Regions from separate parts of the Cytobacillus sp. FSL R7-0680 genome, predicted to be linked through region 3. Evidence: riboswitches for the same ligand, from Rfam matches in the RefSeq annotation. Region 3 holds a riboswitch; each other region holds the start of a gene.
What was found. A riboswitch is a leader RNA that binds a small molecule or an ion and turns the genes downstream of it on or off. The one in region 3 is predicted to bind cobalamin.
Positions count from the first base shown of each region.

Region 1: linked by a shared signal. The riboswitch ahead of MKY26_RS22425 (hypothetical protein) and the one ahead of MKY26_RS07930 (ribonucleoside-diphosphate reductase subunit alpha) in region 3 are both predicted to bind cobalamin.
Region 2: linked by a shared signal. The riboswitch ahead of metE (5-methyltetrahydropteroyltriglutamate--homocysteine S-methyltransferase) and the one ahead of MKY26_RS07930 (ribonucleoside-diphosphate reductase subunit alpha) in region 3 are both predicted to bind cobalamin.
Region 4: linked by a shared signal. The riboswitch ahead of MKY26_RS06195 (acyl-CoA dehydrogenase family protein) and the one ahead of MKY26_RS07930 (ribonucleoside-diphosphate reductase subunit alpha) in region 3 are both predicted to bind cobalamin.

Region 1 covers NZ_JBBPAO010000002.1:67,018-70,065, reverse strand. The annotation lists gene MKY26_RS22435 (MFS transporter) at 1-942, opposite strand, end outside; gene MKY26_RS22430 (MarR family winged helix-turn-helix transcriptional regulator) at 959-1,402, opposite strand; cobalamin riboswitch at 1,631-1,833, shown strand; gene MKY26_RS22425 (hypothetical protein) at 1,997-2,272, shown strand; gene mmgD (citrate synthase) at 2,217-3,048, shown strand, end outside.
Region 2 covers NZ_JBBPAO010000001.1:3,728,349-3,731,396, reverse strand. The annotation lists partial or broken gene MKY26_RS18640 (glycosyltransferase family 2 protein) at 1-785, opposite strand, end outside; gene MKY26_RS18635 (DNA-binding protein) at 1,068-1,355, shown strand; SAM riboswitch class I at 1,430-1,542, shown strand; cobalamin riboswitch at 1,596-1,775, shown strand; gene metE (5-methyltetrahydropteroyltriglutamate--homocysteine S-methyltransferase) at 1,924-3,048, shown strand, end outside.
Region 3 covers NZ_JBBPAO010000001.1:1,607,265-1,610,312, forward strand. The annotation lists gene MKY26_RS07930 (ribonucleoside-diphosphate reductase subunit alpha) at 1-1,868, opposite strand, end outside; cobalamin riboswitch at 2,033-2,210, opposite strand; gene MKY26_RS07935 (heavy metal translocating P-type ATPase) at 2,743-3,048, opposite strand, start outside.
Region 4 covers NZ_JBBPAO010000001.1:1,226,501-1,229,548, reverse strand. The annotation lists gene MKY26_RS06200 (YhgE/Pip domain-containing protein) at 1-1,014, shown strand, start outside; cobalamin riboswitch at 1,297-1,481, shown strand; gene MKY26_RS06195 (acyl-CoA dehydrogenase family protein) at 1,683-3,048, shown strand, end outside.

The DNA.
Region 1 (3,048 bases), on a different contig from region 3:
ACCAAAGCCTAAGCCAATCAAAGCCCCCGCCACTAATAACATAACACCATTTGATGAATTACTAAGTAAGAATAGACCTACTCCAAATAAAATGAACGCTGGATACATCACGTAATTTGCCCCTTTGCTGTCCATTAATTTACCAGTGAAAGGACGGGATAGTAAGACAGCGATGGCATAGACAAAGAAGAAAAAGCTAGCAGCATTTACTAAGTCCTTTTCAATTGCATAAAAGTTAATAAAAGACAAGACGCTTGAATAACAAAATGCGACTGTTAATGTGACGAGTGCAATTGGAAGTGCCTTTGGTTCAATAAAGCTAGATAATTGAAAACCAGATGATTGAAATTGAGCTTTTTGATCTTCAGTTAACTCTTTCACATTCACAGTTAACCCGATAAGTAGGCCAATAATACCAAGAATCAAACAAAAAATGAAAATCGTATGAAAAGTTGTGTATTGACTCATTAACATACCGATAAAAGGTCCTATTGCTGTCGCTAAAGTATTACTCATACTAAAATAGCCGATTCCTTCACCTTTCCTTGTTTGCGGTATAACTGAAGCGACAATTGTACCACTTGCTGTACTTGCCATCCCTAATGTTAAACCGTGGATAAAGCGGGTAATAAGTAAGAAATTGACATCAATTTCAATAAAATAAAGACTTGTTGATAAACTAAATAATAGTAAGCCAATGATTAAAGTCTTCTTCCGTCCAATACGATCAATATATTTACCGATAAACAATCTTCCTACCAATGTTCCTATAATAAATATGCCAGTAACTAAGCCAGCTTGGCTGGCGGTCGCATGATGTGCTTCAACGGCATACACCGCAATCGTAACCATTAATAAATAAAACACTAATGTTAGAAAAAAGTTTACGGAAGAAACGGTGATAAAGTCCTTGGTCCATAATTTTTCTTTTGTTGAACTCATATTCTTTTCTTCCTCCTTACAAATTGCTTTTAATACTATCAAAAATACGAATACATTCTTCTTGTTCCTCAGGTGTGATTCCCTCTAATATTTCCATTTCGAACTGATCAATCGGAATGCGGATTTTTTTGTATATGCGTTCACCTTCGTTCGTTATTTTCATTTTCTTTTCACGTTTATCCATGCTTGGGATTTTTTCTACATATCCATATTCCTCAAGCTGATTTATGGTCCTCGTAACTGTTGGCTTTTCGACACCTTGATATGCAGCAATCTCTACTAAAGTTGTTGGACCAAAATGGTAGAGATAATAAAGGATTGTCCACTGTGCCCGTTGTAATTGATGTTTCGTTAATAAGCTGTTCAGTCTATTCTCAAAAGGGCGATAAAGCATCATAAAGTGATGAAAGAACCTTTGGCTAGCAATAATAATATTCACCTCATTTAAAATAGTTATCAATGGTAACTAATATACTATAACAAAAAGCCGTCTTGTCTGTCTATGGGCGATAGATTTTTTTCTGTAAAATGGTAAATGTTATGTTAAAATTGTATTTCTTTTAAGATATGTTTGTAGGCGACATTTAAATTGTTATAATAAAAAGTGTTAATTTTAAAGTGAAAAGTAGTGCGATTAAGAAAATAATTGTCAATTTTCTAAAATATTGATATATTTAAATAGAACAATTGAATATTTTCAAAAATAGGTGTAAATAGAATGCTCGCTTGTCTATTTACTTAAAAGGGAAGTACGGTTGGATTCCGTCGCTGTCCCGCAACTGTATTTGCGAGTGATATGAAAGATACCACTGTTTCCTAAAATTGGAGATGGGAAGGTTTCGTATCATGTTGACCATAAGCCAGGAGACCTGCCTGTTTAGTGTAAACATCAATTCCTACGTGGATATAGGAGGTGTTAAGTACGGGTAATGAATACATGCCAAGGTCGCATGTTTATTTTAGTATTCGTTTGAACTTAACAACTTCTTTCTAGAAGTTGTTTTTTTAATGGATTGATATGGTAAAAAGGTGAGCAAGAACGGAGGAAAAAGCTTTGTTTGGAACCGTTCCTTATTATGTGAACATAATGAAATCAACGATCATGATGAACAGCTATTCTGCTGAGAGTTATAGTTTAAAAAGAGTATTAGATCAGTATAAAGAAGACATCCGAACACTCTCTGTAGAAGAAGAGAAGATCCAAATATATTTAAGGAATGCTGAAAGGGCTTACAGCATTGTCAGGCACGATGTAATTGGATGGGAGGAAAATGATTGTGAGCATGGAGGAGAAGTATATACCAGGGTTAGAGGGAATCATAGCTTCTGAGACCAGCATCTCATTTTTAGATACTGTTCATGGAGAGATTGTCATAAAAGGTTATGACTTAATTCAACTTTCAAAAACGAAAAGCTATTTAGATATTATCCATTTACTTCTAGAAGATCAATTACCAACAGACGAGGAAAAAAATTCATTAGCTAATACGTTAAAGTCCTATTATGAAATACCAACGGCCGTAATGGAGGTTTTTACTCATTTACCAAAAGGAACACATCCAATGGATGGGCTCCGCACTGGCATCTCAAGCTTGGCTGGATATGATTCGACCTTAGATGATAGGTCGAAGCAAGCAAATAAAGAAAGAGCTTATCGTCTACTTGGCGGAGTTCCGACAATTGTAGCTAACAGTTATCGTATATTACAAGGTCTGGAGAGAATTGAACCGGATAAATCCCTATCATATAGTGCCAACTTTTTCTATATGTTAACTGGTAGAGTACCTTCCGATTTAGAAGAAAGAGTATTTGACCAATCATTACTTTTATATAGTGAACATGAAATGCCAAACTCAACATTTGCAGCAAGAGTAATTGCTTCCACGCAATCCGATCTATTTGGAGCGTTAACGGGCGCAGTTGCAAGTTTAAAAGGTAGCTTGCATGGCGGTGCAAATGAAGCGGTTATGTACATGTTGAATGAAGCGGAAAGTGTCGCTGGCGTGGAAGGTCTCTTCTATAAAAAACTATTTAAAAAAGAAAAGATTATGGGCTTTGGTCATAGAGTTTATATGAAAAAAATGGACCCAAGAGCATTAATGATGA
Region 2 (3,048 bases), 2.1 Mb from region 3:
TTCGCTCGTTTCTCTTCCTTTACCGAAAAGGCTTGTACATATTCCTTAAAAGATTGCCGATTTCGCCTGCCATCGTTTAAACCACCGCGATATCCTCTCTCTTCAATCAGTTGGGCCACTGCACGTAAATGGTCACCAATTATTAAACTTGTTGAAAATGAAAAAGAGGAGCCCGTAATCTTCTGTTGATGTTTCGGTCGAATCTTATTTGTAGCAATCACATCAATGGCTACTGGTGCACTCATCTTTAATTCTTTCATCACAGCTATACTATGAGCTAATGGCGGACAAGCTAAATTCTCCCAACCAATTGTATCAAGCGCTGATTTTTTCATCACATGAGGAACAGCGACTAAGGAATTAACGGATAACTCACCTTTACCTAAAAAATGATTAAGAGAGAACTTTGATACTGCTGTCGGATGTGGTCTAATGGGGCGCTTCATTGTCCAGCTTAAATCATTTAGGGCAATATCAGCCCCATCCCGAATGCCATCAAGCAGTGCTTGTAGCTCCTGAGCTCTAACGACAATATCACCATCAATAAAAAGAAGCGTATCCCCTTTTGCCTCCCTTGCACCAATTGCTCGTCCAATATCCACCCCTAGAGGTTCTTTATAAACAAGCTTTCTACATTCAAATGCTTCCGCTATTTTCTCCGATCCATCTGTTGAACCATTCAAAACAGCGATGATTTCATATGGCTCAATCTTCACTAACTCTTCTAAAACGGCTGACAACGTAGATTCTTCATTCTGAATGGGAATAATAACAGATAGATTCATAACACTTCACTTCTCTCCTTCAGCAAAATTAATAGTCTCCTTTGTGCTAACTATAGCCTTTTCCATCACAAACCCGAGAAAAACACTAAGTAATATCAATATATACAGCTTGGCCAATTTTGTTCTCGGACAAGTATACAATCTATGAAAGATGGTGCGATAGACAGGGTAGATTGGTTTAATTATGGGGGCATTGATCCGATTCGGCACTAAAAAATATATTATTACTATTCGTTAGGAGATGTTAAAGTAGATATATATGTATTTAAGGGGGAGTACAAATTGGAATTCGAGTTGAATTTTATTTGGATTGCCGTCGGTTTAGCATTACTTGGCTATTTCATAGGCAATGGGTTGAAGCAATTTAGTAGTAAAAATGAAGGTAATATGAATCATTTACTTGTGGAGCAAAGCCACCTTCATCTTTACTTTTATTTAAGTGAAGCAGACATGAAGGATCTATTACAGAAGCATCCTCACGCACCAAAAGTCATTCTTAATGGCAAGCATTATTACCATCTACATAAATTTCGCAAGTGGCTTGAATCTGATGATATATATCACTCATGAAGAATTTATTTTGACAGCTTCCATTTATTATGCTAATCTATCTGTAAAATTCAAAATATTATAAATATGTAATTCTCTTATTCAGAGAGGTGGAGGGACTGGCCCGATGAAACCCAGCAACCTTTAACAATTATTTGTTAAAAAGGTGCTAATTCCTGCAAAGTGTAATAGCTTTGGCAAATAAGAGAGGATAAAGACCTCTCTATTTTTAATTAGAGAGGTCTTTTGTATTTTCAAAACTTAATAACAAAGGCAACAGATGCATGATTGCTTAAAAGGGAAGCCCGGTGGAATGCCGGCACGGTCCCGCCACTGTGAAGGAGAGCGACTTATCATTGACCACTATTTCATAATAGAAATGGGAAGGGATAACGAGCGATAATCCGAAGTCAGGAGACCTGTCTGTTGTTTGCACTTAGACTCTACGGATGCATAGAGAGGAGTGATGAATACGTGTTGAGCAAATCAAATGGTCTCAACTCTAGTTAATATTGCGTATGAATCTCTCATTTAATAATAAATAGAGAGATTTTTTGTTGAGAAAATACAATCTAAAGGAGTGTTTAAATTGACTGAAGTAAAAAGTTCAAATGTAGGTTATCCAAGAATTGGCGAGAAGCGGGAGTGGAAGAAAGCTCTAGAACAATTTTGGAGTGGTAAGTTGAATAAAGAGACTTTTCTGCAACAAATGGAAGTCATTCGTTTATCCTCTCTCGAGAAGCAAAAACAACTTGGCGTTGATCTCATCCCGGTTGGCGATTTCACACTGTATGATCATGTCCTTGATACAGCTGTGATGTTTGGACTTGTTCCTGAGCGTTTTACATACAGAGGTGGGAAAGTTGATATCGAAACGTATTTTGATATTGCCAGAGGGAACAAAGATGCCGTGGCAGCTGAAATGACCAAATGGTTTAACACAAACTATCACTACATCGTGCCAGAACTCAACAACCTCACGCCAACACTTGCTGAAAACCGGCCACTTGCCTTTTATAAAGAAGGAAAAGAGAAGCTTGAAATCGACGGGAAACCGGTTATCTTGGGCCCGATTACGTTTGTGAAATTATCAAAAGGCTATAAAGAAAGTGAATTCAAATCAATCGTCAATCAATTCGTTCCTCTTTATGCACAAATTTTAAAAGAATTACAGCAAGAAGGTGCCTTGTGGGTACAAATCGATGAACCTATTTTAGCAACTACCCTCACAGAAGAAGACATCTCACTCTATCAAGCAGTTTACCAAACATTACACGAGGCAGCACCACAGATAAATATCATTTTACAAACGTATTTTGAAAGCATCACTTATTATGAAGCTGTTACCTCTTTACCTGTGCAAGCGATCGGCCTTGATTTCGTCCATGATGCAGGTCAAAACCTCGCTTCCTTACAAAAATTCGGCTTCCCAAGTGATAAAGTATTAGCTGCAGGTGTCATCGATGGCCGTAATATATGGGGCGCCAAACTTGATAATAAGCTCTCTCTTATAGAAGAAATTACAGAAATAGTTCCGAAAGATCGCTTAATCATCCAGCCTTCATCCAGCTTATTGCATGTACCCGTTTCAGTCAAAATTGAAGAAACACTTGATCATACATTAAAGACCGCACTCGCCTTTGCTGATGAAAAATTACAAGAAATCGTAGTGCTAACGAAAGGAATAAGAGAAGGAAGAGAGGAAATCCAAGAT
Region 3 (3,048 bases):
GCAATTAATGCAGTTGACGCATTTGGTGCTACCGCTTGTAAATAGCCGTTTCTAATTCCTTTTGCTCTCACTTTTTCCATTAGTCCTTGCCAATCAAGTTCGCTATCAGCATTCAGGTAATCTCTTTTTTCGAAATAGGCACCTGTTTGCCAATCTGAACCATTGAATGCGGGGTAGGCTCCCTTTTCCTCAGCTAGATTCATAGAACTTTCAATTGTTAAGTAAGCAATTTTCTCGTAAAGTCGGTCTGCAAATTCTAATGATTCAGGGCTTTCCCAAACGACCTTATTAGTAGCTAATAAATGATGCCAGCCGAAAGTACCTAAGCCGATCGCGCGATATTTTTTATTCGTTAACTGCCCTTGGATAACAGGGATTTTATTAATATCAATTACATTGTCCAGCATTCTTACTTGAATAGGAATCAATCGTTCTATGACTGCTTCATTCACTGCTTTGGCAAGGTTAATAGAAGACAGGTTACATACGACGAAATCTCCAGGTGTTTTCTCGATGACAATTTTACCATCTTTTGTATACTCTTCTTCTCTTGTTGTTACACTTTGATTTTGAACGATTTCAGTACAAAGATTTGTACAATAGATCATACCTGCATGTGCGTTTGCATTCATACGGTTCACTTCATCCCGATAGAACATAAATGGTGTTCCAGTTTCTAATTGACTACGCATGATAGACTTCATAATATCGATAGCAGGAATTTCCTTCTTCGATAGCTCTTCATTATTGACGCATTCTAGATATTTCATTCTAAAAGTACCTGCACCAACTTCTTCATCATAATAATCTTCTAGTGAGAAGCCCATTTTTTGTCGAACCTCATGTGGGTCAAATAAATACCAGTTACTACGCTCTTCTACTTTTTCCATGAATAAATCAGGTAGACATACACCGGTAAATAAATCATGTGTACGTAATCTTTCATCACCATTATTTAACTTTGCATCAAGGAAAGAGAAGATATCCTTGTGCCAAACGTCTAAATAAACGCTAATTGCCCCTTGTCTTTGTCCAAGTTGATCGACACTTACAGCTGTATTATTTAGTTGTTTCATCCATGGAAGCACCCCAGATGAAGCGCCTTTGAACCCTTTAATCATACTACCTCTACTACGAATCTTACCTAAATAAACGCCGATTCCACCACCATTTTTAGATAGTGCAGCAATGTCTGTATTACTGTCATAAATTGAATCTAGACTATCATCAACTGTTTCGATAAAGCAGCTAGATAGTTGTCCCCAATTCTTACCTGCATTAGATAAAGTTGGTGTAGCTACGGTCATAAATAAGTTACTCATTGCCCAGTAAGCTTCTTTTACTAATTGCAGCCGATTTTTTTCTTCTTGATGCATAAGAATCATTGCAATAACCATCCAGCGTTCTTGAGGCAATTCAAAAATCCTCTTTTGGCGATCTTTTGCTACATAACGATCCGTAAGCATTTTGATCCCGAGATAAGTAAAGAGCTGATCTCTTTCAGGGACAATTTCTTTGCCTAATTCATCAATTTCTTCTTTTGTATAACTAGATAATAAAATAGGACTATAAATATCAATATCACTTAATTGTTGAATTAAAGAATGAAAATCACCATAAGCCTGACCACTGTACCCTCGGTTCTCAGCTGCTTGTTGATAAATCTTCTTTAAATATAAATGGGCAGCCACATATGTCCAATCAGGTTCATTAACATTTATGTAAGAAAGACATTCTAGTATTAACTGATCGTAGAAACTATCTAACTCTAAGTGATTTAATTGATCTGCACGCTTTTCTAACGCACTAATTGGTAAGTTGTTGAATTGTTGATATAATTGTTCAAAATTGACTGTCGTATCAATCATTGTTTTCAAATTCCTTCCTCCTTCAAACTATTTCTATCAAATTTAGGCATAAAAAAAACCGCCCCAGTTACACCTTGAGCGGATCAAACGACAGTATAAATACAAGTGTACAATACACTCTTTTCATCAACTGTCGTTTCATCTTCTCAAGCCCCGAAGAATTGAAACTTTTGATTAAGAAGGCAGGTATCCTGGCTTGTGTATCAATCTACTAAGAGCCTTCCCATTCTTTCAAAAGAACAGTGGTTTCCTCTTTTCGTCACACTTACAGTTGCGGGTACAGCTCCGGCTTATCCGGATTCCCATTTTAAGTCCATTTGGACTCCTTCAACCAATTACTATATGTAGTTGTTAAGAAGTAAAAAAATAACTATATATTGTATCTGAGATTGTATGAGTAATCATATCACATCATTTCATAGAATACAATTTATTTCTTTTATCTAAATCTAAAATATACATTTCGTTCTTTTAGCGGTAAATTTAAGACCATAATAAATAATAGCATTTCTTATTTGTGTAAAAAAGTCTTGAAATCCATTAAAAATTGTTCAAGCTGACCAACTCTACTTTTTTACCTTCAAACGAGTATGCTTAAACCAGAAAAGTAATAGTTTTTTGGTAAATAAATTAAAAAATCATAGAATTGTTGAAATAAATCAATGGTGTTAAAGTTGTGGGGCAAAAATTAATTAAAGGTATATTCCATATTAAAAGAAAATAATTTATCTTAAAGGACAAAATTTTTTTACCAATCTTCTTCATGTCTTCTATAAAAATAGAAAAACAAACTAACTATTTAAATTAGCTTGTTTTTCTCATTCAGTTTATTGTATAGAATGTTTTTTAGAAATTCATACGGAACTTGTTATTTTTATCTTACACGTTGCAAACGAAGTGCATTTAATACAACGGACACAGAGCTAAACGCCATCGCAGCACCTGCTAACCATGGTGCTAAGAAACCTGCAGCTGCAATAGGAATACCGATTGTATTATAGCCAAACGCCCAAAAAAGATTCTGTTTAATATTACGAATGGTTTTTTTACTCATCATGATTGCATCAGCAATACTATTTAGATCACCACGCATAAGTGTAATGTCTCCTGCTTCCATGGCAATATCTGTACCTGTACCGATAGCCATGCCGATATCGGCAGTTGCTAATGCTGGGGCATC
Region 4 (3,048 bases), 380 kb from region 3:
AATGAACTTTCATCAGGCTTACGGTCATTAGAGGGTGGGGCTGCACAATATAAAAAAGGACTAAATGAATTAAGTCAGTCTGGTGACCAATTAACTGAAGGATCAGCACAAATAAATAATACTTTATCTTTGATTAAAGATGAGATTAAACAAGCCAGTGGCGTGAGTGGTATTGGGGAACTCGAGAATGTAACAATCGATCTGCCTGAGGTGGCGGATAATTTAGAACAAGCAGCTAATGATGTAGACCAAGTAGTTGTTAATTATAATGAGGTAAAAACACAAATCAACCGTGCTCTGGAGCAGATACCAGATAACCAAATTTCAGATAAAGAGATAAATAAATTATATGAAAGTAATGCGAATAAAGAGGTAATTGATCAATTGGTAGAAACCTATAGAGGGACAAAAGCTGCTCAAGAAGTTCTACTACTAGCCAAAGATAACCTTACAGACATGGTTGAACCTCTATCAACCTTTAGTCAATCAATGAGAGAAGCAGCAGGTAACCTCCGTGCAATATCATCTAATATAGATGAATCTATTCTTCAAATTGACATTGATGAAGGGTTAAAACAATTGACATCTGGTGTTGAAGAAATGGTATCTAACTATAATCAATTCCACCAAGGGTTACTTGCTTATACAGGCGGTGTTTCTGAATTAAGTACATCAAATAATGACATCCATGAAGGAATTAGCGGTTCTCTATCTGGAGCTGAGCAACTAACGAAAGGAGCTGGCTCGCTTCATAATGGAACTGGACAATTACATGATGCAACTAAAGACATTCCTGAGGAGGTGACAAAAGAAGTTGATGAAATGATATCGCAATATGATAAATCTGATTATGAGCCAATTTCTTTTGTATCAGATAAAAATAATGATAAGTTGGAACTAGTCCAATTTGTCATTCAAACAGATAAGATTAAAATAAAAGATAACAAAGAAGATGTTAAAGAAACAAAAGATAAAGTAGGATTCTTCGAGAAACTTCTTAACTTATTTAAGTAAACTTGAAAAACACGCCTCTGCAATCTAGGAGGCGTGTTTCTCTTTTAGGGGGTAAATTTATTTAACCTTTCATGTTACATAAAACGAGGTCAAAATGAAGAATTTGACCTTTTTCTACTCGGGTTGTAGGAGTGGATTCAATCAATGAATCTAGCTTATATTGTGGTTGGAAGAAAAATGATAAAGAGCCTAACTTTTTCATCGTTTTAAGCTGAGAATACATATTCTAAAAAATAAATTGTAAATTTTCCGAAAAATTGATATATTGTTAGTGTGAAAACTAAATAAGCTAAATAAACAGGTGCTTGTTCATCAAGCTTAAAAGGGAAACCGGTTAGACTCCGGTGCTGTCCCGCAACTGTATTTGCGAGCGGATTGTACATAACCACTTATTCATTATTGAATGGGGAAGGAGCAAATCCGCCACGACCATAAGCCAGGAGACCTGCCTGTTTTAGCCAACATCATTACCTACGCGGATAGGGGGTGTTAAGTGCGGATAGAAGAACATGTATATAACACTACACATGTTTATTTGTTTGTCCACTCGTTACTTAACAACTTCTTTTAATAGGAGTTGTTTTTTGTTTGAAGGAGGTTTGCTTCTTACTACTGATTTGAGCAAGCGCTCAATCAAAGGAGATAGAAAGATGTAAAGGGAGTGCACGATGGCGAAGCTAAAAAAAACGCTAGAAGAAAAGGGAGATATTTTTTCTCCTGAAGATTTTCTTGAAGAGGAACAACTCATTGCACAAACGGCAGAATTATTTATTAAGAATGATGTGTTGCCCCAAATGGATTCATTAGAAAATAAGAACTATGAAGTGGCTAAGAATCTGTTTAAAAAATCAGGGGAACTTGGTCTACTTGCTATTGATGTACCTGAAGATTATGGCGGGTTTGCACTTGGTAAAAAATTATCCGGGCTTATTGCTGAAAAGATAGGATACGGTGGGGCTTTTAGTGTTTCCTATAATATTCATGTAGGTGTTGGCACATTACCGTATGTTTATTTTGGTTCAGAAGCACAAAAACAAAAGTATTTACCACAACTCATCTCTGGGGATTGGATTGGTGCTTATGCCTTAACGGAAGCAGGAGCTGGATCAGACGCACTTTCACCTAAAACAAGAGCTATTTACAACAGCAAGAGTGATAGTTGGATAATAAATGGGGAAAAACAATGGATTACCAATGCTCACATAGCAAATGTGTTTGTTGTGTTTTGCCAAACAAATGACGGGATGACTGCTTTTATTGTTGAAAAAAACACAGCAGGCCTATCGATTGGTGCAGAAGAAGAAAAGATGGGTATTCATGGATCATCAACAGCTACTCTTATATTGGAAGATGTCGTTGTGCCATCCGCTAATATACTAGGAGAAAAAGGAAACGGTCATCAAGTTGCCATGAATATATTAAATCTAGCTAGATTGAAGCTAGCTTTCTCGAATATTGGCACAGCTAAACAAGCCTTCAACTTTTCTCTTAGCTATGCGAAAGAAAGACAACAATTTGATAGAGCGCTGGTTGAATTTACGTTGATACAAGAAAAATTAGCTGAAATGGCGACATCTATTTATGCAAGTGAAAGTGCCGCTTATCGCACAGCAGATATGATTGATCAAGCTCCAACGGATGAAGGAATCACCTCTTTAAAAGCATTCGCAATGGAATGTGCCATAAACAAAGTACGATGCTCTGAAATGCTTGGGCATGTAACAGATGAGGCCGTTCAAATTCACGGTGGATACGGTTATATGAGAGATTACGATGTTGAGCGACTATATAGGGATGCTCGAATCAGTCGTATCTTTGAAGGAACAAACGAAATCAATCGCTTAACCATAGCAAAAAACTTACTTCACAAACACTCATCTAAAGGTATCACAATCAATACCCCGACACCATTACACCGAGATAGAAACAGCCAATTTATTGAGTTAGGAAAAGAACTGTTATCGCTGTCTTTGGAAGCGGTTTCAAATGCAAGGATTGATATTAATAGAGAACAGCAGTATGCACGTCTTTTAG